DNA from 3 places in the Streptomyces sp. CA-250714 genome. Region 1 is predicted to be linked to each of the others. Evidence: riboswitches for the same ligand, from Rfam matches in the RefSeq annotation. Region 1 holds a riboswitch; each other region holds the start of a gene.
The links. Region 1 has a riboswitch for cobalamin ahead of ACQEU8_RS28060 (ABC transporter substrate-binding protein). Riboswitches for the same ligand answer to the same signal wherever they lie in the genome.

Region 1 (9,352 bases):
AGCCGGCAGCAGCAGCGTGCCCCAGCGGGCCTGGCCGAGCCCGCCCAGCGTCCAGAAGAGGATGGCCCGCAGATGCTCGTTCTCCGAGGAGGTCACCAGGACCAGACTCGTCAGCGCCGAGAGCACGTACTGCACCGCCACTCCCGCCAGCACCAGCCGTCCCGTCGGCAGCGACGTCAGCGTTCCACCGCGCCGCGCCATCGCGTAGACGACGACCAGCGCGAGCAGCGCCCCGGCGAACGCGCCCAGCTGCATCGAGACGGCACCGATCCCCAGCACGATGACCAGCACCGCACCCGTCGAAGCGCCGGACGAGATGCCCAGCAGATAGGGGTCGGCCAGCGGATTGCGCACCAGCGCCTGCAGCACCGCGCCCACCAGGGCGAGTCCGGCCCCCACCACGGCCGCCAGCAGCACCCGCGGCAGCCGTACGTCGAGCACGATCGTGGCGAACGGCCCCGGCTGCGCGCGGCCGGTCAGCGCGGCCACCACGTCACCGAGCGGGATCCGCGCCGACCCCAGCGCCAGCCCGGCGAGGCCCCCGGCGACCAGTACGGCGACGAGCACCACGGTCACCAGCGTGCACCGCGACCCGGAACCGGCCCGCATACCGCTACTCGGCACCGTCGTCCGAGCCCTGTCCGGGATGCAGTTGGCGGGCCAGCTCGTCCACCGCGTCGGGCACCCGCGGCCCCAGCACCGCCGAGGACAGCGGCAGCACGGCGAACCGCCGGTGCTTGACGGCGGGTACGTCCGCCAGCGCCGGATCGTCCAGCAGCCGCTTCTTCTTCTGTGCGACGGTCGTCCCGCCGTAGTCGTAGATCACCACGACCTCGGGCTTGCGCTGCACGACCTTCTCCCAGGAGACATCGGCGAAGTTCTTGTCGACATCCGCGAAGACGTTGCGGCCGCCGGCCCGGTGCAGGATCTCGTTGCCGATGCCCTTGCCGCCCGCCGTGAACGCGGAGCTGTCGCCGCTGTCGTAGACGAACACCGGGGTGCGCTCCGTCCCCTTCAGCCGCCGGGCGGTGGCCGCCAGCTGCCGGTCCTGCTTCCTGATCAGCGCCTCGGCACGACGGGGCACGCCGAAGGTACGGCCGATCTCCCGGATCTCGCGGTGCAGCGTGGAGACGCCGACATCCTTGGTGCAGTTCTCCACGTTGAGCCGCGTCTTGACGCCGCTCCCGGTGAGGGCCGCGCGCTCGCGGCCTTCCGTCTTGTCGAAGGCGCTGGCGTAACCGCCGTAGACGAAGTCCGGGTTGGCGGCCAGCAGCGCCTCCTTGGACGGGTACTTCTTCGCCAGCACCTTGATGCCGCGGTACGCCTTCGCGTAGCGGGGCAGGATCCGGTCGTCGAGATAGGCGGTACCCGCCATCCGGTCCTGGAGGCCGAGGGCCAGCATGATCTCGGTGACGTGCTGGTTCATGGTCACGGCGCGCCGGGGCGGCTCGGTGAAGGTCGTCTTCACCCCGCAGTTGGTGACCGTGTACGGGAAACCCTCGGCGGAGCGGCCGGACTTCGCCGCGCCCCCGCCGGAGCCCGCACATGCGGTGAGGGATATCAGCAGCAGTGATACGAGCACCGCGCACCTGGCACCGCGCGGTGCGGCCGGTCCCGGCCGGTTCATGAGCGTCTCCTCGACGAGGTGTTGGCGTGGGTGGTCTCGCGGCGCGGCGGTGGCTTCGGGGGTTCTGCGGGCTCTGCGGGCTCCGCGGGGGTCATGGGCTCTGAGGGCTCCGGTTGCTCCGCGGGATCGGGTTGCTCCGCGGGCTCCGGTTGTTCCGGGGGATCGGGTGGCTCCGGGCGCTCGGCCGGGGGCAGGAAACGGACCGAGGGCCGGCCGTCCGTGCCGTCCCGTGTCACCACCGAGCGCACCCCGTAGACATCGGACACCAGCCGCTCCGTCAGCACCTCGCCCGGCGGGCCCGCCGCCACCGACCGGCCCTGCCGCAGCACCACCAGGTGGTCGCAGAACATCGCCGCCAAGTTGAGGTCGTGCAGGGCGATCACGCTGGTGACCGGTGTACGGACGACGAGCGCCAGCAGCTCCAGCTGATACTGGATGTCGAGGTGATTGGTGGGCTCGTCCAGCAGCAGCTCGCTCGGCCGCTGCGCCAGCGCACGCGCGATCTGCACCCGCTGCCGTTCCCCGCCCGAGAGGCTGTGCCAGGGCTGGTCGAGCCGGTCGGCGAGCCCGGTGTGCACGGCGGCCTCCCGCACCGCCGACTCGTCCCCGGCCCGGGGCCCGGACCAGACGCCGCGATGCGGGATGCGGCCGAGCCGTATGACATCGCCGACGGTCAGCTCCACGCCGGTCTCCGCGTGCTGCTCCACCACGGCCACCCGCCGGGCCACCGCACGGCGGCCCAACTCGCGCAGCGGTCTGCCGTCCAGCGTGACCACACCCGAGGAGGCCGGCCGGATACCCGCCAGCAGCCGCAACAGCGTGGACTTCCCCGAGCCGTTGGGGCCCAGCAGCCCCACCGTCTGGCCGGGCCGCAGCTCCAGGCTCACCCCGTCGACGATCAGCCGTCCGCCCGCCGTCCAGGACACCGCGTCCGCGCTCAGGCTCACAGCCCCGCACCCCCGCCCGCACGGGCGCGCCGCCCCCGGTGCAGGATCACCACGAAGGCGGGCACCCCCAGCAGTGAGGTCGCCACCCCGACCGGGAGCTCGCGCGGCGCCAGCAGGGTGCGGGCCGCGGTGTCCACCCACACCAGAAAGACCGCGCCCACCAGCGCTGTTACCGGCAGCAGCCGCCGGTGCGCGGGCCCGGTCAGCGCGCGGGCCGCGTGCGGCAGCACCAGCCCTACGAAGCCGATCGCGCCGGCCGAGCTGACGAGTACGGCCGTGAGCAGCGCGGTGACCAGCAGCAGCGTCAGCCGTACCCGCCGCACCGGTACGCCCAGCGAGGCGGCGGCCTCCGACCCGAAGGCGAAGGCGTCCAGCGCGTCGGCCCGCGCCAGGCACACCACCAGCGCCACCACCAACGCGGCCGCGCCCAGCGCCACTTCGTTCCAGTCGGCCGAACCCAGCGAACCCAGCAGCCAGAACAGCACCCCGCGGGTCTGCTCCGCGTCCGCCGAGGTGAAGACGATCAGCGAGGTCAGCGCCGAGAACAGCTGCATACCGGCGATGCCCGACAGCAGCACCCGGTCCGTGGTGCCGCCCGAGGTGTGCGCAAGCAGCAGGACCAGCGCGAATGAGAGTGCGGCGCCCGCGAAAGCGCCCGCCGACAATGAGAGGGCGCCGCCGCCCACGCCGAGCACCACCACGGCGACCGCCCCTGTGGAGGCGCCGGAGGAGACGCCCAGTACGAACGGGTCGGCAAGTGGGTTGCGGAGCAGGGACTGGAGGACGGCGCCGCACAGGCCGAGGCCGGCGCCGCACAGTGCGGCCAGCATCGCGCGAGGGAGGCGCAGTTCCACGATGATGCCCTCGCGCAGGGGTGAGACCCCCGCGTCGGCGCCGCCCAGTCGTTCTATGACGACCCGCCATACGTCGGTTACGCCGAGCCCGGCTTGGCCGACGGTGATTGCTGCGGCGATCGATATCGCGAGGGCGAGGACTCCGATCCCGCACAGGAGGGTTGCGCCTCGCGCGGTACGGAAGGCTCCGCTGAGGGGGTGCCCCTTCCTGAAGTTTGCGGGCTGCGGCTTCGTTGTGGTTGCTCGCGCAGTTCCCCGCGCTCCTGACGGGGCGCGTGTCCCCTGCGAAGCTTGGGCAGTCTGCGCCAGGGGCGCAGGGTGGGCAAGCGCAGCCCCCGGTGCCGGGTCGGCAGCAGCTTCCGAGCTCCGTTCGTCTGTCACTTCGCCAGCCCGAACTCGAGCAGCCCCCGCGCCACCTTCTCCACTCCCTCCACCGTGCGGATAGATGGATTCATCGCGGCGCCGGGGAGGAGGATGTAGCGCTTGTGGCGGACTGCTGTCATATGGCGGGTGACCGGGTCCGACTCCAGTTTCCGGATCTTGGCCTTGGCCGTCTCGGCGGTCTGGTTCTTGCGGGTCAGATCGCCCAGGACGATCACATCGGGGTCGCGGTCGGCAACCGTCTCCCAGCCGATCTGCGGCCATTCGTCACGGGTGTCGTCGAAGACGTTCTCGGCGCCCACCGCGCGGGTGATGATGCCGGGCGCTCCACAGCAGCCCGCCAGATACGGCGACTCGGAGTTGGCGAACCAGTACATGACGGAGGTGCCACGTGCGTCGACGCCCCGGGTGGCCTTCGCCACCCGCGCCTTCAGGTCGGCCACCAGCCGCTCGCCGCGCTTCCGCACGCCGAACGCCTTGGCCAGATCGCGGATCTCGCCGTAGACGGTGCTCAGTTCCAGCCGGCTGTCGCGTGCTCCGTCACCGTTGGAGCCGGACTTCTTGGCGCAGTCGGCGGGGGAGAGGTAGGTGGGCACCCCGAGGTCGGCGAACTTGCCGCGCGGGGCGACCCCGCCCTTGTCGAGGGTGGCGGAGAAGGAGGCGGTCACCAGGTCCGGGTCCGTATCGAGCACCTTCTCCAGCGCGGGGTAACCGTCGGCCAGCCGCGGCACCTTCGCGTTCTGTTTGCCGAGGCCCTTCATGACGGGGTCGGTCCAGGTGCCGGTGCCCGCCATCCGGTCGCCCAGGCCCAGCGCCAGCAGGATCTCGGTCGAGCCCTGGTCGAGGGAGACGGCCCGCCGCGGGGGCCGCTGGAGGGTGACGTCCTGCCCGCAGTTGTGCAGCGTACGGGGGTATCCGGGGGCCGTGCCCTTGCCGGACGCCTCCGTCGTGGAGCCCTCGCCGCAGCCTGCTGTGCTCAGGACGAGTGCCGGGGCGAGACCCAGCACGAGGGCGCGGATACGGCGCGGTCGGCGCATGGCCAGGTGTTCCTTCTCCGTCGTAAGGCCCAAGTCGCGGGGCCCGGCGTGCCACCGCGCCCGGGGTGGTCCGAGCGCGGGTGCCAGCAGGTCTTCGGGCTCGGGACTGTGGGGGCGTGCGCCTTCCCAGGGACGTACGTCCCCAGTGGCCTCGTGCATGCCCCAGTCCCACACCGCTGCGCGTCAGCTCCGGATTCGCACCGGATTCCCTGACCCGTTCAAGGGTTTGACTGGCGGCTGCAACGTACCACGCGGGCAGACAGCCGGAACAAGCACGGCAGAGCCGCGCAAACCGGCGGAGAGGGAGAAGGGGAAGAAAGAGACCCCGGGGCTTTACCCGGCCCCGGGGTCCTGGTTGCCGTTCGTTCGCACGCCCTGACGGTTCATGGGCGGATCGTTCGGCGATGTCCTCGCGTGGAGCCACTCCACCACGGCGCAGCGTGGATGCGCCGGCTGGGTTCGAACCAGCGTCTCGAGGTCGTCACCGCCCCGGTTGCCGGGCGATGAACGGCGATGCTGAGCTTGGAGCGAGAGGTTGAGACTGACCGGCCCCCTGTGTTCGTACAGGGCGCCGGGGGTTCACACATCAGCTTCAGCTTCAGCTTTGCGCTCCTGGCGCACCCCGGACCGAGAGGTCGTCGAACCCCTGGCCCGGGGAGTCTGTGCGGTCTTGATCGTGGGCTGCTCCCGAGTCGGTCAGGCGAAGAGGTAGCCGAAGACGGCGTCCCCGACGCGCTTGTCGGTGACCTCGGTGCCGTTGGCCTCCTCGCGGGCGAACTTCACCGCGGCGGCCAGCTTGTCCAGCCGCTCCAGCAGTTCGTTGACCCGGCGTGCGGGCAGGGCGCCGGAGTACTTGACCGTGGTCCAGTAGCCGACGGGGATGTCCTCGTAGTACACCTCGACCTGGGCCGGGTGCTTCTCCGTGGCCTCCGCCTTCACATGGTTGCGCGGCACCTTCTTGGTGCGCACCGTACGGACCTGCTCGGTCTTCCACCAGTCCGTGGACGGGTCCTTCTCCCACGCCTCCGCACCGTCCAGCACCGGCAGCTTCCGCAGGAAGGAGCCGAGCTCGCCCAGTTGCTTCTCCAGGAACAGCAGGTAGGAGACGGGTACTTCGGACAGGACGGTGCGTCCGTCGACGACGACGTCCGCACGAGCCGTGAGGTTCGCCCAGTCCTTCGTCGCCGTCACATCGAACAGCCGGGTCAGGATCTTCGCCGTTTCCTTCAGCACATCCTCGGCCTTGACCTGGACCCGCGTCGACTCCGGCGGAAGCTGCTCGCCCTCTTCGTCCTTGGGCTGGTACGTACGCGAGATACCGGCCAGCATCTGGGGCTTCGCCAGCCCGTGCTGTGCCTGCGCCAGGTCCTGGAGCACCTTGGACTTGACGCCCTTCTCGACTGCGATGATCTGATTCAGCTTCGCCACGAACGCGAAGTTAGCAGCCCGATCGCCAGCCGTTCCAGGCATTTGTTCGACGGCTTGGTAACAGAGCGGGGTCCCACGTCCGAGTGAAAAAGGATGCTCGTCATCCCGCGCCGGGTAGGCCAAGGCAGCACCCGATCCGACGACCTGGGGGACAGTGACGTTGTCGCAACCCTTCGAACTGCCCGACTTCTACGTGCCCTACCCGGCCCGGCTCAACCCGCACGTGGCCGAGGCGCGGGCCCATTCGCGGGAGTGGGCACGGGAGATGGGGATGCTGGAGGGGTCGGGGATCTGGGACACCGCCGACCTGGACGCGCACGACTACGCGCTGCTGTGCGCGTACACCCACCCCGACGCGAGCGCGGAGGATCTGGCGCTGGTCACCGACTGGTATGTGTGGGTCTTCTTCTTCGACGACCACTTCCTGGAGGAGTTCAAGCGCACCCAGGACCGGGCGGGCGGCAAGGCGTATCTCGACCGGCTGCCGCTGTTCATGCCGCTTGAGGACGACCCCGCGGCCACGGTGCCCGAACCCACCAACCCCGTCGAGGCGGGGCTGGCCGATCTGTGGGCCAGGACGGTGCCGTCGATGTCTGCGGACTGGCGCAAGCGGTTCGCCGTCAGCACCGAGAACCTGCTCAACGAGTCGCTGTGGGAGCTGTCCAACATCAACATCGGGCGGGTGCCGAACCCGGTCGAGTACATCGAGATGCGGCGCAAGGTCGGCGGCGCGCCCTGGTCGGCCGGGCTGGTGGAGTTCGCGGCGCACGCCGAGGTGCCGGCGGCTGTTGCCGCGTCCCGGCCGCTGTGCGTACTGCGCGACACCTTCTCCGACGCCGTCCATCTGCGTAACGACTTGTTCTCGTACCAGCGCGAGATCCAGGACGAGGGAGAGCTGTCCAACGGTGTGCTGGTCCTGGAGACGTTTCTGGAGTGCGGCACCCAGGAGGCCGCCGACGCCGTCAACGACCTGCTGACCTCCCGCCTCCAGCAGTTCGAGCACACCGCGCTGACCGAACTGCCCGCGCTCTGCGCCGACGAGGGACTGGACGCGGCGGCGTGCGCCGATATCGCCGCCTACACCAAGGGACTTCAGGACTGGCAGTCCGGCGGCCACGAGTGGCACATGCGCTCCAGCCGCTATATGAACGGCGGCGGCGTGGACGGCACCGGCCCGGCGCGGCTGCCGTTCGTCCCGGCCGGTCTCGGCACCTCTGCGGCCGATGTGCTGCGCCCGCAGACCCGGGCGCAGGTACGCCGCGCCCGCTCCTTCACCCACGTACCGCACGAGCGCACCGGGCCCTCGGTGCTGCCCGACTTCGAGATGCCGTTCGAGCACCGGCTCAGCCCGCACCTGGGCGGCGCCCGGGAACGGCTCGTCGACTGGGCCCACACGATGGGCCTGCTGGACCCGCAGCCGGATGTGCCCGGCAGCCGGGTGTGGGACGAGGAGCTGATCCGGGACTACGATCTGCCGCTGTGCGCCGCCGGACTGCACCCGGACGCGACGGCCGACGAGCTCGATCTGGCCTCCGCCTGGCTGGCCTGGGGCACCTGGGGTGACGACTACTATCCGGCCCGCTTCGGCCGCACCCGCGATCTGGCGGGCGCCAAGGAGTGCACCCGGCGGCTGTCCCACTTCATGCCCGTCGACGGCGAACCGCCCCCGCCTCCGGCGAGCCCCTTCGAGCGTTCACTGGCCGATCTGTGGGTCAGGACGGCGGGCCCGATGAGCCCCGCCAAGCGCCGGCGGTTCCGCACCGCCATCGAGACCATGGCCGAGAGCTGGCTGTGGGAGCTCGACAACCAGGCGCAGAACCGCATCCCCGACCCCGTCGACTATGTGGAGATGCGGCGCAGGACCTTCGGCTCCGATCTGACGATGAGCTTGTGCCGGCTCACCCAGCCGGACACCATCCCGGAGGAGATCTACCGCAGCGGCCCGATGAAGTCGCTGGAGAACGCCGCCGCCGACTACGCCTGTCTGCTCAACGACGTCTTCTCGTACCAGAAGGAGATCGAGTTCGAGGGCGAGCTGCACAACGGGCTGCTGGTCGTCCGCGACTTCTTCGACTGCGACTATCCGACGGCACTGCGCATCGTGGACGACCTGATGAAGTCACGGATGCGGCAGTTCCAGCATGTGGCCGCGCACGAGTTCCCCGTCCTCTACGACGACTTCGCGCTGGACGAGGCGGGCCGGGCGGCGCTGGACGGCTATGTGCGGGAGCTGGAGAACTGGATGGCGGGCATCCTGGTGTGGCATCACGACTGCCGCCGCTACAAGGAGGCGGATCTGCGCCGCCACTTCCTGCCTACGTGGCCGTTCGACGGGCCTGCGGGGCTGGGGACGTCGGCTGCGCGGCTGGGCCGGTCTGCTGCGGGTCTGACGGCGCCGTAGCGGGGTCGGTCACGGTGCCGGGGCGCGGGGGGCGTGGTGTGCGGCTGCGCGAGCGTGAGACCGCCACCCCCGCCAGGCACAGCAGTCCGCCCGCCAGGGTCAGCCAGCCGGGCACCTCGTCCAGGAAGAGCCAGGACATCAGGACGACGAGGAAGGGCACCACGTACGTCGTGGAGCCCATCCGTCCTGCGGTGGTGCGGGACAGCGCGTAGGCCCAGGTCGAGAAGGCCAGCGCGGTGGGGAACACGCCCAGATAGACCGTGTTGAGCGTGGCCGCCAGGGGCGCGTCCGCCGCCTGGGAGACCAGTTGGCCGCTGAACGGCAGGCAGGCGACGAAGCCGATCAGGCAGCCGAACGCGGTGACCTGGAGCGGCGAGGCGTGCCGCAGCGCGGGCTTCTGGCTGATGACCCCGACGGCGTAGGCAACGGCTGCCAGCACGCACAGCGCGGCCCCAAGTGGCGAGGAGCTGCCGCCCTCGGAGACGGACAGGCCGACGACGACGGCGCCCGCGAAGGACACCGCCATCCCGGCCAGCAGCCGGCGGGGGAAGCCCTCCTTGAGCAGCCAGCCGCCGAGCACCGCCATCAGGATGGGCCCGATGTTGACGACCATCGCGGCCGTGCCCGCGTCCACCAGCCGCTCGCCCCAGTTGAGCGCCACCATGTAGCCGCCGAAC
Region 2 (9,352 bases), 530 kb from region 1:
GTCGCCCGTGCCTTGGTCTTCGGCACCAGCAACACCGGAGCCCCTCCCTGTGCGGCCGGTCCGCTGCCTCCGCCACCCGCCAGCAGTGCCGCCGCCTCGGCGACGGAAGGCGTGCCCACGGCCGTACGGGAGAAGTCCGAGGGGTGCGGCACCCGTACGCGGGCCAGCGTCCGTGCGTCGTAGGCGATCAGCGGCAGGCCCAACTTCCGTGCCGCCGCCAGCAGCCCCGGCTCCTCGGCCCGCGCCTGGACGGTCGCCAGCGCCGCCGCGTCACCTTCCGCGAGCCCCGCGGCGGTCAGCACACTCCGCACCAGTTCCAGCACCTCTTCAGCCGTCACACCGGCGCAGGTGCCCACACCGACGGTGACCACGCGCGGCCCCTGCCCCGTACCGGCGCCGAACGCGCTCATGCCGCGTTCCCCGCTCCGGGAGACCCGTTCCCCGCTCCGGCAGCTCCGTTCTCCGCATCCCCGCGTCCCGCGCAGCGCGCCACGAACCGTGCCGCCATCCGCGGCGCAGCCGCCCAGTGCACATGCAGGTAGGAGGCGTGCACATTGCCCTGGACGAACCCGTCCGGGCGCCGCTCGGGCCGCACCAGCCCCCACGCGGGCACCTGCCCCGCACCCGGCAGCAGTTCGGTGCGGTGGAACTCGTGCCCCCGCACCCGGGTGCCGGCCTCGGCGAGCGCGCTGTCCGCGACGGCCACCGCCTCGCGGTAGCCCAGCGTCAGCCGCTCGGCCATCCGCCCCCGCGCGTCGAGTACGCCGCACATCGGCTTGCCGTCCAACTCCCGTGCGAGATACAGCAGCCCGGCACACTCGGCCGCGACCGGCCCGTCGAAGGCCGCGATCTGCTCCCGCAGGGGTCGATTTTCGGCCAACTCCGGAGCGTATACCTCCGGGAAGCCCCCACCGATCACAAGCCCCGCCGTGCCGTGCGGCAGCGCCTCGTCCCGCAGCGGATCGAAGCCGACGACCTCGGCGCCCGCAGCCCGCAACAGCTCGGCGTGCTCGGCGTACGAGAAGGTGAACGCCTCCCCGCTCGCCACCGCCACGCGCGGCGCCCCGGCCACCGGCTCGGCCCCCACCTCGGCGACCGGGTCCCACGCCTCCGCTGGCAGCGGCGGAGCCTGCCGCGCCAGCGCCAGCAGCGCGTCCAGGTCGCACCCTTCGCGCACCCGCTCCGCCAGCGCCGTCACCGACTCCACTGCCTCCGCGCGCCGTTCGGCCACCGGCACCAGCCCCAGATGCCGGGAGGGCGCCCGCACCACCTTCGTACGGCGCAGTACGCCCAGCACCGGCACCCCCGAGCCATCCAGCGCCTCGCGCAGCAGCTCCTCGTGCCGGTCGGAACCCACCTTGTTGAGCACCACTCCCGCGACCCGCACCTCGGGGTCCCAGGAGGCGAAACCGTGCACCAGCGCGGCCACCGAGCGCGACTGCGACGAGGCGTCCACCACCAGCACCACCGGAGCGCGCAGCAGCTTGGCGACATGCGCCGTCGACGCCAGCCCGCCCTGCCCCGCAGCGCCGTCGTACAGCCCCATCACGCCCTCGACCACGGCGAGATCCGCGCCCCGGGCGGCATGGCCCAGCAGCGGTGCGATCCGCTCGGGACCGCACAGATACGCGTCCAGGTTACGGCCGGGACGGCCGGTCGCCAGCGCGTGGTAGCCGGGATCGATGTAGTCGGGGCCGACCTTGTGCGGGGAGACGGCCAGCCCGCGCCCGGCGAACGCGGCCATCAGCCCCGTCGCCACCGTCGTCTTGCCGCTCCCGGAGGACGGCGCCGCGACCACCAGCCGCGGTACCCGGATCACGTGGCGGCCCTCCAGCAGCGCTCAGCGGCAGCCGTCACCACTCGATGCCCTTCTGCCCCTTCTGACCCGCGTCCATCGGGTGCTTGACCTTCGACATCTCGGTGACCAGGTCCGCGGCGTCGATCAGCTGCTGCGGCGCGTTCCGCCCGGTGATGACCACATGCTGGGTACCGGGACGGTCCCGCAGCACGGCGACCACCTCCTCGACGTCCACCCAGCCCCAGTGCATCGGATAGGCGAACTCGTCCAGCACCAGCAGCCGGTACGTCTCGGCGGCCAGGTCGCGCTTGACCTGCTCCCAGCCCTCGCGGGCCGCCGCCTCGCTGCTCATCTCACCGTCCTGGACGTTGCGCTGGATCCACGACCAGCCCTCGCCCATCTTGTGCCAGGTCACGCTGCCGCCCTCGCCGGAGTCGCCGAGCACCCGCAGCGCGCGCTCCTCGCCGACCTTCCATTTGGCGGACTTGACGAACTGGAACACCCCGATCGGCCAACCCTGGTTCCAGGCCCGCAGCGCCAGCCCGAACGCGGCCGTCGACTTGCCCTTTCCGACGCCTGTATGGACCGCCACCAGCGGCCTGTTGCGCCGCTGACGCGTGGTGAGACCGTCCTGCGGTACGACGCTCGGCTGTCCCTTCGGCATTACGCCGCCCTCCCTGCGTGCCCTGCGTTACGTGAATCGGTTGTGCTGCGGACGAGTTCCGTCACGGCGTCCGCACGCAGCTCGTCCAGCGTGACGGCGCTGCCGCCCAGTTCCGCGGCCAGCTCGCGGGCCAGCCCGAGCCGCACGTGCCCCGCCTCGCAGTCCACGACCACCGAAGCGGTGCCGTCGGCCGCCAGCAGCCGCGCCGCCTGCCGGGCCCGCACCAGCGGCTCCTGGCCGCCCGTCGCGCGCCCGTCCGTGACCGTGACCAGCAGCGGCCGCCGCGCCGGGTCCCGCAGCCGCTCGACCCTCAGCACCTCGCGGGCCCGCAACAGCCCCGCCGCCAGCGGCGTACGCCCACCGGTCGGCAGCGACTCCAGCCGGGCCGCCGCCGCGTCCACCGACGAGGTGGGCGGCAGCGCCACCTCCGCCTCGCCGCGCCGGAACGTCACCATGCCGACCTTGTCCCGCCGCTGGTAGGCGTCCAGCAGCAGCGACAGCACCGCCCCCTTGACGGCGCTCATCCGCTGCCGCGCCGCCATCGACCCTGAGGCGTCCACCACGAACAGCACCAGATTGCCCTCGCGGCCCTCCCGTACGGCCTCCCGCAGATCGTCCCTGCGCACCACCAGACCGCTGCCGCGCCGGCCCCGAGTGTGCTGGTGCGGGGCAGCCGCCTGCACGGTCGCCGCCAGATGCAGCCTGCCCAGCGCCCCCTGCGGGCGGCGCGACCCTGTCGTACGGCCGTGCGCCGTGCGGGCCCGCGAGCGCCGCCCGGCCGCACCCTCGCCGAGCCCGGGGACGGTGAGGGTGCGCGCCTTGAACGGTTCGCCGGCGGGAGCGGTGGGTTGCTGCGCGGCAGCGGGGGCTTGCGGGTCGGGCTCGGGCTGGCCGGGGGAGGGGGTTTCGGTGACCGACCGGTCGGTCTGCTCGGGGAGGTAGGGCTCGGGTGGGGCACCTTCGAGCGGGGCATCGTCCTGCGGAGCGCCCTGCGGCGGCAGCCCGCCGCCGTCCGGGCCGCCGTCAGGCCCGCCGTCGTCGGGGCCGTTGTCGTCCGGCCCTTCCGGCTCCGGGCCGCCCTCGTCCTGGCCGCTGTTCTCCTCCAGCGTCTGGTCCAACTTGTCCTCGTCGAGGCCCGGCGCGTCGAACGGATTGCGCCTCCGCCGGTGGGGGAGTGCCAGCAGCGCCGCCTGCCGCACATCCGCCGACTCCACCTCGGTACGCCCCGCCCAGGCCGCCATCGCCGTCGCCGTACGGGCCATCACGAGGTCGGCCCGCATGCCGTCCACCTCGAACGCCGCGCAGGTGGCGGCGATCTGCCGGAGCGCCGCGTCACCGAGCCGCACCTGGGGCAGCAGTGCCCGGGCTGCGGCAATCCGCTCGCGCAGCTGCTGCTCGTCGTCCGCCCAGCGCGCCGCGAAGCCCTCCGGGTCGTCGTCGTAGGCGAGCCGCCGCCGTACGACCTCCACCCGCTCGTCCGTCTCGCGGGAGGCGGCCACCTCGACCGTCAGCCCGAACCGGTCGAGCAACTGCGGGCGCAGCTCGCCCTCTTCCGGGTTCATCGTGCCGACCAGCAGGAACCGGGAGGCGTGCCGTACGGAGACGCCTTCGCGCTCCACATAGGAGGCGCCCATGGCGGCGGCGTCCAGCAGCAGGTCCACCAGGTGGTCGTGCAGGAGGTTGACCTCGTCCACGTACAGCACGCCCCGGTGCGCGTCCGCCAGCAGACCCGGCTCGAACGCCTTCACGCCCTCCGACAGCGCCCGTTCGATGTCCAGTGCGCCCACCAGCCGGTCCTCCGAGGCGCCGACGGGCAGCTCCACCATGCGGGCCGGGCGGGATTCGGCAGCGCCGGCGCCCTGGTGGGGGCCGTCCGGGCAGGCGGGGTCGGGCGCGGAGGGGTCGCAGGAGAACCGGCAGCCGGGCACGACGTCGACGCCGGGCAGCAGCGCTGTGAGCGCCCGGACGGCCGTGCTCTTGGCCGTTCCTTTCTCACCCCGCACCAGCACGCCGCCGATGGCGGGGGAGACGGCGTTGAGCAGCAGCGAGAGCTGGAGGTCCGCCTGGCCGACGAGGGCGGTGAAGGGATAGGGGGTCGTCACGCGACGGTCACTCCTTCGAGTGGCTTGGGTGCATCAGGGGCGGCGGAGTGCGGGCCGGTCACACTGGCGCCCCCGGCGGTACGAACGGCAGCCCCTCGGGCACGCCGTCCTCGATGAGCCGCAGCAGCGCCGCCGTGTCCGCGTGCTCCTCGACCAAGTCGCCCAGCCGGTCCAGCTGTTCCTCGCGGAGTGCGGCGAACCGGGTGTCGGGCGCCGGCTCGAAGGCGCGGCCCGCGTCGGCGGCGACCCGGCGCAGAAAGGCGCGGCGGAAGCCGTCCGACTCCAGCGAGCCGTGCCAGTGGGTGCCCCACACGGTGCCGACCCGGCAACCGTCCAGCGCAGCACCCTCGGGGCCGCTCAGGAACGGCTCACCACCGTGCACGTCGGCCACCCCGTGGTGGATCTCGTAGCCCTCCACCGGCTCACCCAGCGCGAGCCCGTGCGGGCGGGCCAGCGTCTTGTCCCTGGCGAACCGCACCCGCACCGGCAGCAGTCCGAGTCCGTCCACCACACCCGCGCGCGACTCGACCTCGTCCTCGATACGCTCGCCCAGCAGTTGGTAGCCGCCGCAGATGCCCAGCACGGGCCGCCCCTCGGCCGCACGCCGCGCCAGCGCCGCGGCCAGCCCACGCGCGCGTACCCACTCCAGCGCCTTGACCGTGCCCCGGGTGCCGGGCACCACCACCAGGTCGGCGTCGGCCAGCTCCTCGGGGCGGTCGCAGAACCGCACCACCACACCGGGTTCGGCAGCCAGCGCGTCCACATCGGTGAAGTTGGACATCAGCGGCACCGGCAGCACAGCGACCCGCAGCACATCGGCACCGTGCGGGGGCGCGACGGCGGACTCCCGTACGGTCCCGCGCAGCGAGACCCGGAGCCCGTCCTCCTCGTCGATGCCCAGCCCGTGCTGGTACGGCAGTACGCCGAGCGTGGGCCGCCCGGTCAGGCCGTGCAGCATCTTCAGGCCGGGTTCCAGCAGTGAGACGTCGCCGCGGAACTTGTTGACCATGTAGCCCGCCAGCAGCGCCTGGTCCTCCGGCGCCAGCAGTGCCGTGGTACCGAAGAGCGAGGCGAACACCCCGCCCCGATCGATGTCGCCGACCACCAGCACCGGCAGCCGACAGGCGCGCGCCAGCCCCATGTTGACGATGTCGCTGCGCCGCAGATTGATCTCGGCGGGGCTTCCCGCGCCCTCGCAGATGACCGCGTCATGGGTGCTCCGCAGCTCCTCCAGACAGCCCGCGACGGTCTCCAGCAGCTCCGCACGCCCCCCGTGCCGTACGTCGCCGCTGCCCTCCGTGTGGCGGCCGAAGTATCCCCGGGCCGACATCTCGCCGACGGCCTTGCCCAGCAGTACGACCTGACTGGTGCGGTCGCCGCCCGGCTTCAGCAGCACCGGGTTCATCAACGCGCTCGGCTCGACCCGTGCGGCAGCCGCCTGCATGGCCTGCGCCCGGCCGATCTCCGCGCCGTCGAGCGTGACGTACGAGTTGAGCGACATGTTCTGCGCCTTGAAGGGCGCCACCCGCACGCCTTTGCGGGCCAGCCAGCGGCAGATGCCCGCCGTCACCACGCTCTTGCCGGCGTCCGAGGTCGTCCCGGCGACCAGCAGCCCGCCTCCCGTACGCGCGCTCACCGCACCCCTCCCATACCGCGGCCCCGCCCGCGGCGGCGTACTGCCGTACCCACCAGACAGCTCGTGGCCAGCGCCAACAGTCCTACCCGGCGCGACAGCCGCACAGCCCGCTCGATGTCCGCCGTGCGGACGGCCCGGCCGGGCGCGTTGAGAACGGGCCGGTGCTCCACCCGCCCGCCGTACGAGAGCGTCCCGCCCAGCCGCACCCCGAGCGCGCCCGCGAACGACGCCTCCACGGGCCCGGCGTTGGGGCTGGGGTGGCGGTGCGCGTCACAGCGCCAGGCGCGGACGGCACCGCGCGGGTCCGGTCCGGCGAGCGCGGCCAGTACGGCGGTCAGCCGCGCCCCGGGCCAGCCCGCCACGTCGTCCAGCCGCGCGGCGGCCCAGCCGAATCTGCGGTGCCGGGGGAGGTGTGCCCGACCATCGCGTCCAGGGTGTTGACCGCGCGGAAGCCCACCAGCCCGGGTACGCCCGCCAGCGCTCCCCACACCAGCGCTCCCACCACGGCGTCCGAGGTGTTCTCCGCGACCGACTCGACCACGGCGCGGGCCACCGCCGGCGCGTCCAGCTGCTGCGGGTCGCGCCCGCACAGCGCGGGCAGCCGCTCGCGCGCCAGCTCCAGGTCCCCCGCCTCCAGCGCGGCGGCCACGGCCCGGGCCTCGCGGGTCAGCGACGTACCCCCCAGCACGGCCCACGCGGCGACGGCGGTCAGCGCGATGCCCGGCACCGGTGAACGCCCCACGGCGCGCGCGGGGTTGCGCCCGGCGCTCGCCGTAGTCAGTCCGCGGGCCGCTGCGGCGGCGCCTCCCACGCAGAGGGCGACATAGAGCGCGCCCGCACCCCGGTGGTCGCGCCACATGCGGCGCTCCAGTGCTGCGGCGGCCCGGCCGAAGACGGCGACAGGGTGGCCGCGCCGTGGATCACCGAGCAGCGCGTCGGCTGCGAACCCCAGCAGCGTGCCGCACACATGGACGTCACGGCTCCGCATCAGCCGACGGATCCGGCGCACGCATCCACAACGGCAGCAGGTATGGGGGCAGGGCCACGCATGGCAGTGTCCTCACTCAGGGTCCGCGCCCTGGCTCGACTCGACCGGCGGCGGGAGTCTCCTGGCTCCCGGATCCACACCGCCCTCGCCTTCCAGCCCGCATGGGCCGTGGCTTCGTTGAGCGCGGCGCTCCCCGGTGACAGTGGCGGGACCGCGCCGGATTCGCACCGGCTTCCTCCCCATGCCGCCGTTTGGCACCGGCAGTCCACCACGTTTGACCTGCGGCGGGCAAGCCGGACGTGGTGCTTGCGGCCGTCCCCTTATGCCGCCGGACCCTCGCCGTCGTGGCTTCTCGCCGCTGCGGCGGAAAAAGAAAGGGGGCCGGGGGGGCGTAGCCCCCCGGGCCCCCTTACGGCTACGCCGCGATCAGGTAGATCCCGTACGCCACCGCCGCCAGGCACACGGCATAGCAGGCATACGCACCAGTACGGGCGAGCACCGAAGGTGCGGAGCCCGCGGTGCGGGGGGAGCCGGCGACGATGCCGAGGGTGAAGACGCCGACGAGTCCCACCGTCGCCGCCAGGCTGACGCCGAAGACCTGGCCGAGCGAGGCCCAGTCGATGTTCATGCGGTGATCCCCTTCTGCTTACCTGAAGCTGCTCGCCGACGCGGGGCGGCCGGTCGAATGCGCGGGCTCGGCCGCCGTCGTCTCCTCCGCGGCAACACCGGCCGCGCTCACTCCCGCCGGCGGCGGGGGCGGGGAGACGGCCCGGATGGCGTTGGTGACCACCCCGGCGGGCTCGGACTCGGGCTGCGGCTCCGGCTCGGCGGCCGGGCTCGGGATCTCCGCGGCCTGCGCGGCCACGGCGGGCTCGACCTCGTTGACGTTCGTGTGGTCCACCGGCGCGCGCCGGGAGCGGAGCCAGATGGCGCCGCAGAGCACGACGGTGAGCACGGCCACCGTGGTCACGCCCCAGTCGCCCTGCTCGGCCAGCAGCGCGGCAGCGGCCGCGACCCCGCCGGCCGCGGGAAGGGTGAGCCCCCAGCCGATGAACATCCGGCCCGCCGTTCCCCACCGCACGACGCCGCCCTTGCGGCCGATCCCCGAACCCATCACGGCGCCGGAGCACACATGCGTGGTGGAGAGGGAGAAGCCGATGTGCGAGGAGGCCAGGATGGTGGCCGCCGCGCTGGTCTGGGCCGCGAAGCCCTGCGGGGGCTGGATGTCGGTGATGCCCTTGCCCATGGTGCGGATGATGCGCCAGCCGCCGAGGTAGGTGCCCAGCGCGATGGCGAACCCGGCCGAGGCGATCACCCATACCGGCGGGTCGGCGCCGGGCGCCAGGGCGCCGCCGGTGACCAGGGCCAGCGTGATGACGCCCATGGTCTTCTGGGCGTCGTTGGTGCCGTGCGCGAGGGAGACCAGCGCGGCCGAGGTGATCTGGCCGGCGCGGTAGCCCTTGGCGGTCCGCTGCTCGTCGGCGTGCCGGGCGACCCGGTAGGTCAGCCGGGTGGCGCAGACCGAGGCGATGCCCGCGACCAGCGGCGCGGCGAGCGCCGGGATGAGGACCTTCATGACGACGACGTCGCCGTTGACCGCGCCGGTGCCGACGGCGGCGAGCGTCGCGCCGATCAGTCCGCCCATCAGTGCGTGCGAGGAGCTGGAGGGCAGCCCGGCGAGCCAGGTCAGCAGGTTCCAGATGATGGCGCCGACCAGCCCTGCGAAGATCACTTCGGGCTGGATGCCGGAGCCTTCATCGATGATTCCCGAAGATATGGTCTTGGCCACCTCGATGGACAGGAAGGCACCGAGGAGGTTGAGGACCGCGGACATGGCCACCGCCGCCCGAGGAGCCAGTGCCCCGGTGGAGATGGTCGTCGCCATGGCGTTGGCGGTGTCGTGGAAGCCGTTCGTGAAGTCGAACACCAAGGCCGTGACGATCACGATCCCGATGAGAAGCGTGATGTGTTCCATTCACCAGGCACAATCAGTTCGAGGGGCAATGACGTCGTGAACGTAAAGACGGCGAGTGAACGGAAGGTGAACTGGGGCAGGCATCGAAGTGTCGCCCCCTGACACCTGTTGTGTGGGCCAGATCACACCGTAGGGGCGGAGGCTCCGCGAAGCCAACAGGGTGTGATGCCGTGCCCCCAATTTCCAATG
Region 3 (9,352 bases), on a different contig from region 1:
CGAGCGCGCTGACGCCCTGCTGGTCGCCGTCGGCGCCATGGTGCCCGTCTGTCTGGAGGCGGCCGCGCTGCTGGCCGAGCGGGGCATCGGCGCCACGGTGGTGGACCCGCGCTGGGTCAAACCCGTCGACCCGGCGCTGGTGCCGCTGGCCGAGCAGTACCGTACCGTCACCGTCGTGGAGGACAACGGGCGTACCGGCGGTGTGGGTTCGGCGGTCGCCGAGGCGCTGCGGGACGCGGGTGCCGAGGTGCCGCTGTGCTCCGTCGGGCTGCCCCAGCGCTTCCTGCCGCACGGCAAGCGTGCCGAACTCCTGGCCGAGCTGGGGCTGTCGCCGGTCGAGATCGCCGCCCGCACGGGCCAGGAGCTGACCCGGGCCGAACAGCGCGAACGGTCCCGGCGCGAGCGCTGGGAACGGGAGGGCGGCCGGCGGGGCGCCGCACGCGTGGGCGCGGCCCGCACGGGTGAGGGGAGTATAAGGTGACCGGCTTCGACCTGACGAAGCTGCTGGCCGAGCGGAGCGGCGAGCGCTACGAGCTGCATATGCGCCATCTCAACCACCAGTTGCCGCGCATGCTGCACACCATCGGCTTCGACAAGGTCTACGAGCGCGCCGAGGGTGCCTACTTCTACGACGCCGAGGGCAATGAATACCTCGACATGCTCGCCGGGTTCGGCGTCATGGGCGTGGGCCGCCACCACCCGGTCGTACGGCAGGCGCTGCACGATGTGCTCGACGCGCAGCTGGCCGACCTCACCCGCTTCGACTGCCAGCCGCTGCCCGGGCTGCTGGCCGAGAAGCTGCTTTCGTACGCGCCCGGGCTCGACCGGGTCTTCTTCGGCAACAGCGGAACGGAGGCCGTGGAGACCGCGCTGAAGTTCGCCCGCTGTGCCACCGGCAGGCCCAGGGTGCTGTACTGCGCACACGCCTTCCACGGGCTGACCACCGGCTCGCTCTCCGTCAACGGCGAGGACGGATTCCGTGACGGCTTCGCGCCCTTGCTGCCCGATACTCCCGTCCCGCTTGGCGATCTGGCCGCGCTGGAGCGGGAGTTGCGCACGAAGGACGTGGCCGCGCTGGTCGTCGAGCCCGTCCAGGGCAAGGGCGTGCACGCGGCTCCGCCCGGCTATCTGCGCGCGGCGCGGGAGCTGTTGCACCGGTACGGGGCGCTGCTGATCGCCGACGAGGTGCAGACGGGGCTGGGCCGCACCGGCGACTTCTTCGCCTACCAGCACGAGAAGGACGTGGATCCCGACCTGGTGTGTGTGGCCAAGTCTCTCTCCGGCGGCTACGTCCCGGTCGGTGCGACGCTCGGCAAGGAGTGGATCTTCAAGAAGGTCTACTCCTCGATGGACCGGGTGCTGGTCCACTCCGCCAGCTTCGGCTCCAACGCGCAGGCCATGGCGGCGGGACTGGCCACCCTCGCCGTCATGGACGACGAACGCCTCACCGAGAACGCCCGCCGCACCGGCGATCTGCTGCGCAGCCGGCTGGAGGCGCTGGTGGACAAGTACGAGCTGCTGCACGAGGTGCGTGGCCGGGGGCTGATGATCGGCATCGAGTTCGGCAAGCCCCGGTCGCTGAAGCTGCGCAGCCGCTGGACGATGCTCCAGGCAGCGCGCAAGGGGTTGTTCGCGCAGATGGTGGTGGTCCCTCTCTTGCAGAAGCACCGCATCCTCACCCAGGTCTCCGGGGACCATCTGGAGGTCATCAAGCTGATCCCCCCGCTGGTGATCGGCGAGGAGGAAGTGGAGCGCTTCGTCGACGCGTTCACCCAGGTCATGGACGATGCGCACAGTGGAGGCGGGCTCATGTGGGACTTCGGGCGCACGTTGGTCCGACAGGCGGTGGCCCATCGCTGAGGGGGGCTGCCCTGTCTGCGCAGGGCAGCCCCGTTCAACGATCAGCTCTGGCGGAGCAGTTCCCTCCGTACCGTGCGGGCCGCGGCCACCAGGTTTTCCAGTGAGGCCCTGGTTTCGGTCCAGCCGCGGGTCTTCAGGCCGCAGTCAGGGTTGACCCAGAGCCGTTCGGCTGGGATGGCCTCCAGGCCCTTGCGGAGGAGTGCCGCCATTTCATCGGCTCCCGGGACCCGCGGTGAGTGGATGTCGTACACGCCGGGACCCGCCTCACGGGGGTAGCCGTGGCCGGCCAGTTCGTCCGCGACCTGCATATGGGAGCGGGCCGCCTCCAGGCTGATGACATCGGCGTCCAGCTCGTCTATCGCGCCGATGATGTCGCCGAACTCCGCGTAGCACATATGGGTGTGGATCTGGGTGTCCGGGCGTACCCCGCTGGTGGTGAGCCGGAACGCGGCGGTCGCCCATGCCAGATATTCGGGCCGGTCGGCGGCGCGCAGCGGCAGCGTCTCGCGCAGCGCCGGCTCGTCGACCTGGATGACGGCGGTGCCCGCGGCCTCCAGCTCGCACACCTCGTCCCGCAGCGCGAGGGCCACCTGGCGTGCCGTCTCGGACACCGGCTGGTCGTCCCGTACGAACGACCAGGCGAGCATGGTCACCGGACCGGTGAGCATGCCCTTGACCGGGCGGGAGGTCAGCGACTGGGCGTACCGCGTCCAGCGGACCGACATCGGGCGCGGGCGTGCGACATCGCCCGCGAGGATCGGCGGGCGCACATAGCGGGTGCCGTACGACTGCACCCAGCCGTGCCGGGTGGCGAGGTAGCCGGTGAGCTGTTCGGCGAAGTACTGCACCATGTCGTTGCGTTCGGGCTCACCGTGCACCAGTACGTCGAGTCCGGCGCGCTCCTGGAAGCCGATCACCTCGCGGATCTCGGCCGCGATCCGCTCCTCGTACCCCGCCTCGTCGATCCGGCCGGCCCGTAGGTCGGCCCGGGCGGTACGCAGCTCGGTCGTCTGCGGGAACGAACCGATGGTGGTGGTCGGCAGCGGCGGCAGACCCAGCCGTGTGCGCTGCGCCGCGGTGCGCTGCCCGTACGGCAGCGGACGGCGGGTGTCCGCGTCGGTGACGGCGGCGGAGCGGGCCCGTACCGCCTTGTCGTGGGTGAGCGGCGAGGCCGTGCGGGAGGTCAGATCGGCACGGTTGGCGGCCAGCTCGGCACTGATGGCGCCGGTCCCCTCGGACAGACCGCGCGCCAGAGTGACGGTCTCCGCTGCCTTCTGCCGCGCGAACGCCAGCCAGCGGGCGACCTGCGGGTCGATATGGCGCTCGGCACGGGCGTCCAGCGGCACATGCAGCAGCGAGCAGGACGTCGCCACATCCACCCGCGCCGCGAGGCCCAGCAGGGTGGCGAGGGTGGCGATGGACCGCTCGTAGTCGTTGATCCACACGTTACGGCCGTCGACCACGCCCGCGACCAGCCGCTTTCCGGTCAGCCCGCCGACGGCGGCGAGCGCGTCCAGATTGCCAGCGGCCCGTCCCGTGAAGTCGAGGGCGAGGCCCTCCACGGGAGCCTTCGCCAGCACGGGCAGTGCCTCGCCGAGCCGGTCGAAGTAGGAGGCGACCAGCAGCCGGGGCCGGTCGGGGAGGGTGCCCAGCGCACGGTACGCCTGTGCCGCCGCCTCCAGCTCGGCAGGCGTACGGTCCTGCACCAGCGCGGGCTCGTCCAGCTGCACCCACTGGGCGCCCGCCGCGCGCAGGTCCGCGAGCACCTCCGCGTAGACGGGCAGCAGCCGCTCCAGCAGCGTCAGCGGCTCGAAATCGGGGGCGACGCCCGGCGCCGGCTTGGCCAGCAGGAGGTAGGTCACGGGTCCGACGAGCACCGGCCTGGCGCCCTTCAGGCCCAGTGCGAGGGCTTCCTTCAGCTCGGCCGTCTGCTTGCTCGCGTCCGCCCGGAAGACGGTGTCAGGTCCGAGCTCGGGCACCAGGTAGTGGTAGTTGGTGTCGAACCACTTGGTCATCTCCAGCGGCGCGGCCTCCTGGGTGCCGCGGGCCATGGCGAAGTACCCGTCCAGCGGGTCCGCCGCGACCGCTGCCCGGTGCCGCTCGGGGACGGCGCCGACCATGACGGTGGTGTCCAGGACGTGGTCGTAGTACGAGAAGTCCCCGGTGGGCACCTCGTGGATGCCCGCCTCCGCCAGCTGCTGCCAGTTGGCGCGGCGCAACTCGGCGGCCGTCGCACGGAGGGCGTCGGCGGTGACGCGGCCCTTCCAGTAGCCCTCGACGGCCTTCTTCAGCTCACGGTTCGGCCCCTGGCGGGGATAGCCGTGCACCGTGGCGCGTACCGGCGCGGGTGGGGGAGTGGTGGCCGGGTTCGCTGCTGTCGCTGTCACGCAACTCTCCTTCGCGAGATGTCTCCAGCGCTCCCGGAAGCACGGGACGAGGACGCGAAGGGGTGGCTGCACGGGCGGACGCGTGGCCGGCGCCGCCGCTGTGCGCTGTGTTCTCCGACCCGCCCTCGAGGTCTCCGGGAGGACCGTACGCGTGTGGACGCGTACGGGCAGCGGGCAGGTCTTCGGACTCGCGGGCGCGCCTGCCGGTCTCCCGGCGGGCACCTACTGGCCGTCGCTTCCCGGACCGTGGGTCCAGTGCGTGTGACGGCGGTCGTTCCCGCTCACCGCTGCGGGGCAGTCCCGGATTCACACCGGGTTCCCTCTTACGACGCCTCCCGCCTGGCCGGCGGGGCGAACCAGCTGCGGGCCCAGCATAGCTGGGAGGCCGTCGCGGGAGGGCTGGCCCGCGTTGCCTGTTTGCGAGGGCGCCCCCCGCTGTGCTTGGGCAGTCTGCGCCAGGGGCGCAGGGTGGGCAAGCGCAGCCACCGGCCACCGGGCCGCACCTGAGGGGCGCCCACTGCGGGGTGCGGGGTGCGGCCGTCGCGCGGGTGCGGCCCGCTTGTGCCCACCCGTCCCGCCCTGGGGGTACCCCCGGCCGGAGGCTGGGGGAGGGACAGATGCCCACAAGCGGAGGGCTCAGGGTTCCAGCAGGCGGGACTGCAACCGGGTGCGGGTGGCCGGGGAGAGTTTTAGGGCCTCCGTCAAGTAGGTGTCCGTGTCGCCCCAGGTTTCGTCGATGGTGGCGAAGGCCGCGTCGAGGTAGGCGGCGCGGGCGTCGAAGAGGGGGGCGAGCAGTTCCAGGACTTCCGGGGACATTCCGGCCCTGGACTTGCTGCTGCGGTAGATCTTGTAGCGCCGGTGCGGCTGGTTGGACTGGAGGTAGTCCTCCTCGATGGCGGCCCGCTCGACGCCGAGCGCCAGCAGCGTGACGGCGATCGACAGGCCCGCCCGGTCCTTGCCCGCCGCGCAGTGCATCAGCGCGGGTACGCTGTCCTCGGCGAGCGCGTGCAGGATGCGGCTGTGCTCGGCCGTACGCTCGCGGATCATGGTGCGGTAGGAGTCGGTCATCCGCTGGGCGGCGAGGCCGTCGCCGAGGATCGCCCGCAGCTGGTCCAGCTCGCCGTCCCGCACCAGCCGCCAGAACTCGGCGCCGTCGGCCGGGTCGGACAGCGGAAGGTTGACGTTGCGGACGCCCGGCAGCTCGATGTCGGGGCCGTCGAGGGCCTGATCCGCGGAGTTGCGGAAGTCGAAGACCGTGTGCAGCCCGAGCTCGCCGAGGAAGGCGGCGTCCTCAGGTGTGGCGTGTGCCAGGTGTCCGCTGCGGAAGAGCACCCCGCGCCGCACCCGGCGCCCGTCCACCGTCGGCAGGCCCCCGACGTCCCGGAAATTCCGTACCCCGGTCAGCACCGTATCGGCGGACTCCACACTCACGCGCGCTCCTAGCATCTGCGACGACCGTCCGTCCGACCATAAGGCATGGATGCCTGAGGCGATCAGCCCTTGGATGCGTGCACCGGATCGTAGCCTTCCGGTGGCTCAGGGTGACGACGGTGCTGGGTGTGATCCGTCCGTACGTCGCGCCGAGCGGTAGCCGTACAGCCACCCTCGCGAGCCCCAAGGCGCAGTGGTTCGGATGTGAACAATTTTCATGAGCTTCGGCGGCGGAACGCCGTGCTCGCGGTAGCCTCCGCGTATCGCCCAACTCCCTGTGCACTGCCGTGTATCTGGCTCATGCCTTACCTACGAGGAGTCTGGATTGAGTCATCTGCATTGGCGTGTGCGCGCTCTTGTGGGCGCGTATGCGGTGTCCGTCTATGGCAACTTTCTCAATCTGATCGCGTTGAGCCTGTTCACCTACGAGGTCACGGGGAGCGGTCTCGGTCTGGGCCTGCTCATGGCGCTGCGGTTGTCCGCGGGGGTGCTGGCGGGGCTGGGAGCCGGGGCTCTGGCGGGCAGGGTGGGGCGCCGAGCCATGATGATCGGCGCGGATCTCGTCCAAGCGGTGGCCATGGTGGTTCTCGCGCTGTGTGCGACGGGGTCGGCTCCCGTGTGGCTGCTGGCTGTCGTCGCGGTGGTGCTCGGTGCCGGGAACACGTTCTTCAACGTCGGACTGCGCAGTGCGGTCCCGGTGATCGTGGGGCAGGAGGCGCGGGTTCGGGCGAACGGGCAATTGGCGACGGCTCGTTCCCTTGCCACCGTGGCGGGTTTCGCTTCGGCCGCCCCGGTCATCGAATTGGCGGGCCACAGTGCCGCGTTCGCCGTGAACGCGGCCAGCTTCCTGGTGTCCGCGGTGGCGTTGTCGCTGCTGCGGCCCCGTATGGAGGAGGACCGGTCGGCTCCGCAGGCCGAGCCGAAGCCGGAAGCCGCTTCCCTGCGGCAGGTGCTGAATGCGGTGCCGGCGCTGCTGCTCGGCATGGTGCTGCTGCGGGGCGTCGACGCGCTCGCCTCTTCGTCCCACAACGTGGCTCTTCCCATGGTGGCCGATGTGGAGTCGCCGGGGGATCCGGCCATGTTCATGACGCAGTTCTGGGCCTCCTGGGCGGTGGGCACTTTCCTGGCCCACCAGTTGCTGAAGCGGCGGCACGCGTCGTGGTCGGAGGGCCGGTGCGGCGCGTACGCCTTCGCGGTGGGCACCTGCGTGATGTCGCTCTCCTTCGTGCTGGCCTTCACCGGTCCGGCGCCCCTCGTACTCGTGGCCGTCGCCGGGCTGGCCGGGCTGGCCGACGGGTTCACGGAGATCGTGTACACCTCACGGCTGCAGGCGGCGCCTGACCGGGAACGCAGCCGGCTGTTCGGACTGTCCGCCGCGGCGGAGACCTCCGGATTCGCCCTCGGCATGGTGGCCGCGGCGGCAGCGCTGGAGGCCTGGCCGGCGCTCGCGGTCGTGGGCCTCTTCCACGGAGTGGCGCTCTGCGGGGCGCTGGCGTTTCTCCTGTTGTCCCTGGCCGCCGCCCGGCGCCGGGTGAGCGAGCAACCGTACGAGCAACCGTATGAACAGCCGTCACACAGTGAAGGAGCGAACATCCATGGCCCGTGCACGGGGACCGGCTCTGTACCGAGGGCCTGAGCTGGAGCTGACCGACGACGATCCGCTGAACGCGGTCAGCGCCCTGCTGCGGGCGGCGGAGCGCTCCGCGGACGCGGGCGTCGTGACCGTCGGGGACGACGGCCGCACGACCGTTCAGAAGTATCCCGAATTGCTCTCCGCGGCACGCCGGTTGCTCACGGGCTTGCGGGAACAGGGGCTGCGTCCCGGCGCCGACATCGTGCTGTGCGGGTTACCGCTGGACGAGTTCTTTCCCGCGTTCTGGGCCTGTGTGCTCGGCGGCGCCAGGCCGGTCGCCATCGCGGAACGGGCAGAGGCGGGCTCCCCGGCCCTGGAACGCCTCGGTCACACCTGTGAGTTGCTCGGCGACCCGCTGGTGGTGACGGACCGCGCGGGCGCGGCCATGGTGGCCGGGGCAGCCGTGTCCGCAAGGGTGGTGGTCGCCGAGGACTGTCTGCGGCACCTGCCCGCGGACGATCTGGTGGAGCCGGACGACTGTGACGTGGCGCTGCTGATGCTCTCCTCGGGCAGCACGGGCGTGCCCAAGGCGGTCCAGCTCACGCATGAAGGGCTGACGGAGTTCGCGGCGAGCAGTCGGCGGATCCTGGACGTGCGGCCCGGCGATACGACCGTGAACTGGCTCCCGGTGGATCACAGTGGGGCGCTGCTGCTCTACCACCTCCTCCAGGTGTTCGTGGGCTGCACCAATGTCCACGCCACGCCCGGCCATGTGCTGGCCGCGCCGCTGCGCTGGCTGGACCTGCTGGAGGAGCACGGAGCGCAGCACGGCTGGGCGCCCGCGTTCGCGTACCGGATGATCGCCGACGCGGTCGGCGAACACCCGGACAGGCAATGGGACCTGGGCCGGATACGGACCCTGGTGTGCGGCGGTGAGCAGATCCCGTTGTCGGTGATGGAACGGTTCCTCGCCGCCACGGGACCGTTCGGCGTGCGGGACGAACACCTCGTGCCCGTCTGGGGCATGGCGGAGACGGTCACGGCCATCACCTACGGCAGGCTCCGCGGTGCGGGCGGCGTGAACCATGTGCGCAAGGACAGCCTCGGCGGGGATCTGGTCCGCGTCGGCGAGGACACCGAGGAACGGGACCGCGTGACCTTCGTCGCCGTCGGAGCCCCCGCACACCGGGCGGAGGTGCGCGTCGTCGACCACAGCGGCGAGCCCCTCCCGGAGGAGCGGATCGGCAGACTCCAGTTACGGTCGGCGGCCCGCGTCACCCCCGGATACGTCAACAATCCCGAGGCGGACCGGGCCGCATTCCCCGCCGAGCCCGACTGGCTCGACACCGGTGACCTGGCCTTCCTCGCCGACGGCCAGGTGACGATCACCGGCAGAAGCAAGGACCTGATCATTCTCAACGGGCACAACGTCTACGGCCACGAGGTCGAGGACGCGGCCGCCGCCGTGCCCGGCGTACGGGCGGGTGAGATTGCCGCCTGTGGAGTGCCCGATCCGGACACCGGCAGTGAGTCGCTCGTCGTGTTCTTCGTCAGCCACGGCGACGCGGAGGCGGACGAGCGCGTCGCCCGGGGCATCAAGGCGGCCGTCTTCAGCAGACTCCGGCTCACCGTCGCACGCGCCGTGCCGACCGCCGCTGCCGAGTTCCCGCGCACCCCGGCGGGAAAGGTACGCCGGGCGGAGCTGCGTGACCGGCTGTTGGCAGGTGCCTTCGACGCAGGCCCGGGCGACGGCACCGATCTGCTGCACGCGGTACGCGAAGAAGCCGCCGCCCTGCTCGGGCATGCGGTGGACACCGGTACCCCGTTCTACGAGTTGGGCATGGACTCCCTGGCGCTCACCCGGCTCCGTGGCCGACTGGAGTCGCGGCTGGCCCGGTCGATACCGCAGTCGGCCTTCTTCGAACACTCCACGGTCGGCGCGCTCGCGGCGTATCTGGGCGCGGCCGAGCCGGAACCATCCCCGCTCCCGTCCCCGCTCCCGGCCTCGGGCTCGGAAGCGCCGGAGCACCGCATCGCGGTTATCGGTATGTCCGCGCGCTTTCCCGGGGCGCCGTCCGTCGCCGCGTTCTGGGCGAACCTC

Region 2: another riboswitch for cobalamin. It lies ahead of ACQEU8_RS25685 (cobalamin biosynthesis protein); the one in region 1 lies ahead of ACQEU8_RS28060 (ABC transporter substrate-binding protein).
Region 3: another riboswitch for cobalamin. It lies ahead of metE (5-methyltetrahydropteroyltriglutamate--homocysteine S-methyltransferase); the one in region 1 lies ahead of ACQEU8_RS28060 (ABC transporter substrate-binding protein).

The regions. Positions count from the first base shown of each region.
Region 1 is NZ_JBNJMI010000002.1:2,038,780-2,048,131, reverse strand. It holds gene ACQEU8_RS28080 (FecCD family ABC transporter permease) at 1-609, opposite strand, end outside; gene ACQEU8_RS28075 (ABC transporter substrate-binding protein) at 614-1,627, opposite strand; partial or broken gene ACQEU8_RS28070 (ABC transporter ATP-binding protein) at 1,816-2,574, opposite strand; gene ACQEU8_RS28065 (FecCD family ABC transporter permease) at 2,571-3,737, opposite strand; gene ACQEU8_RS28060 (ABC transporter substrate-binding protein) at 3,806-4,846, opposite strand; cobalamin riboswitch at 4,915-5,096, opposite strand; gene ACQEU8_RS28055 (hypothetical protein) at 5,543-6,274, opposite strand; gene ACQEU8_RS28050 (terpene synthase family protein) at 6,435-8,675, shown strand; gene ACQEU8_RS28045 (DMT family transporter) at 8,590-9,352, opposite strand, start outside.
Region 2 is NZ_JBNJMI010000002.1:1,509,950-1,519,301, reverse strand. It holds gene ACQEU8_RS25710 (cobalamin biosynthesis protein) at 1-410, opposite strand, end outside; gene ACQEU8_RS25705 (cobyrinate a,c-diamide synthase) at 407-1,819, opposite strand; gene cobO (cob(I)yrinic acid a,c-diamide adenosyltransferase) at 1,854-2,462, opposite strand; gene ACQEU8_RS25695 (putative cobaltochelatase) at 2,462-4,564, opposite strand; gene ACQEU8_RS25690 (cobyric acid synthase) at 4,623-6,200, opposite strand; partial or broken gene ACQEU8_RS25685 (cobalamin biosynthesis protein) at 6,197-7,188, opposite strand; cobalamin riboswitch at 7,281-7,465, opposite strand; gene ACQEU8_RS25680 (hypothetical protein) at 7,604-7,816, opposite strand; gene ACQEU8_RS25675 (anion permease) at 7,835-9,163, opposite strand.
Region 3 is NZ_JBNJMI010000001.1:1,353,732-1,363,083, reverse strand. It holds gene dxs (1-deoxy-D-xylulose-5-phosphate synthase) at 1-481, shown strand, start outside; gene ACQEU8_RS06120 (aspartate aminotransferase family protein) at 478-1,860, shown strand; gene metE (5-methyltetrahydropteroyltriglutamate--homocysteine S-methyltransferase) at 1,902-4,247, opposite strand; cobalamin riboswitch at 4,404-4,623, opposite strand; gene ACQEU8_RS06110 (tyrosine-protein phosphatase) at 4,884-5,693, opposite strand; gene ACQEU8_RS06105 (MFS transporter) at 6,025-7,314, shown strand; gene ACQEU8_RS06100 (amino acid adenylation domain-containing protein) at 7,274-9,352, shown strand, end outside.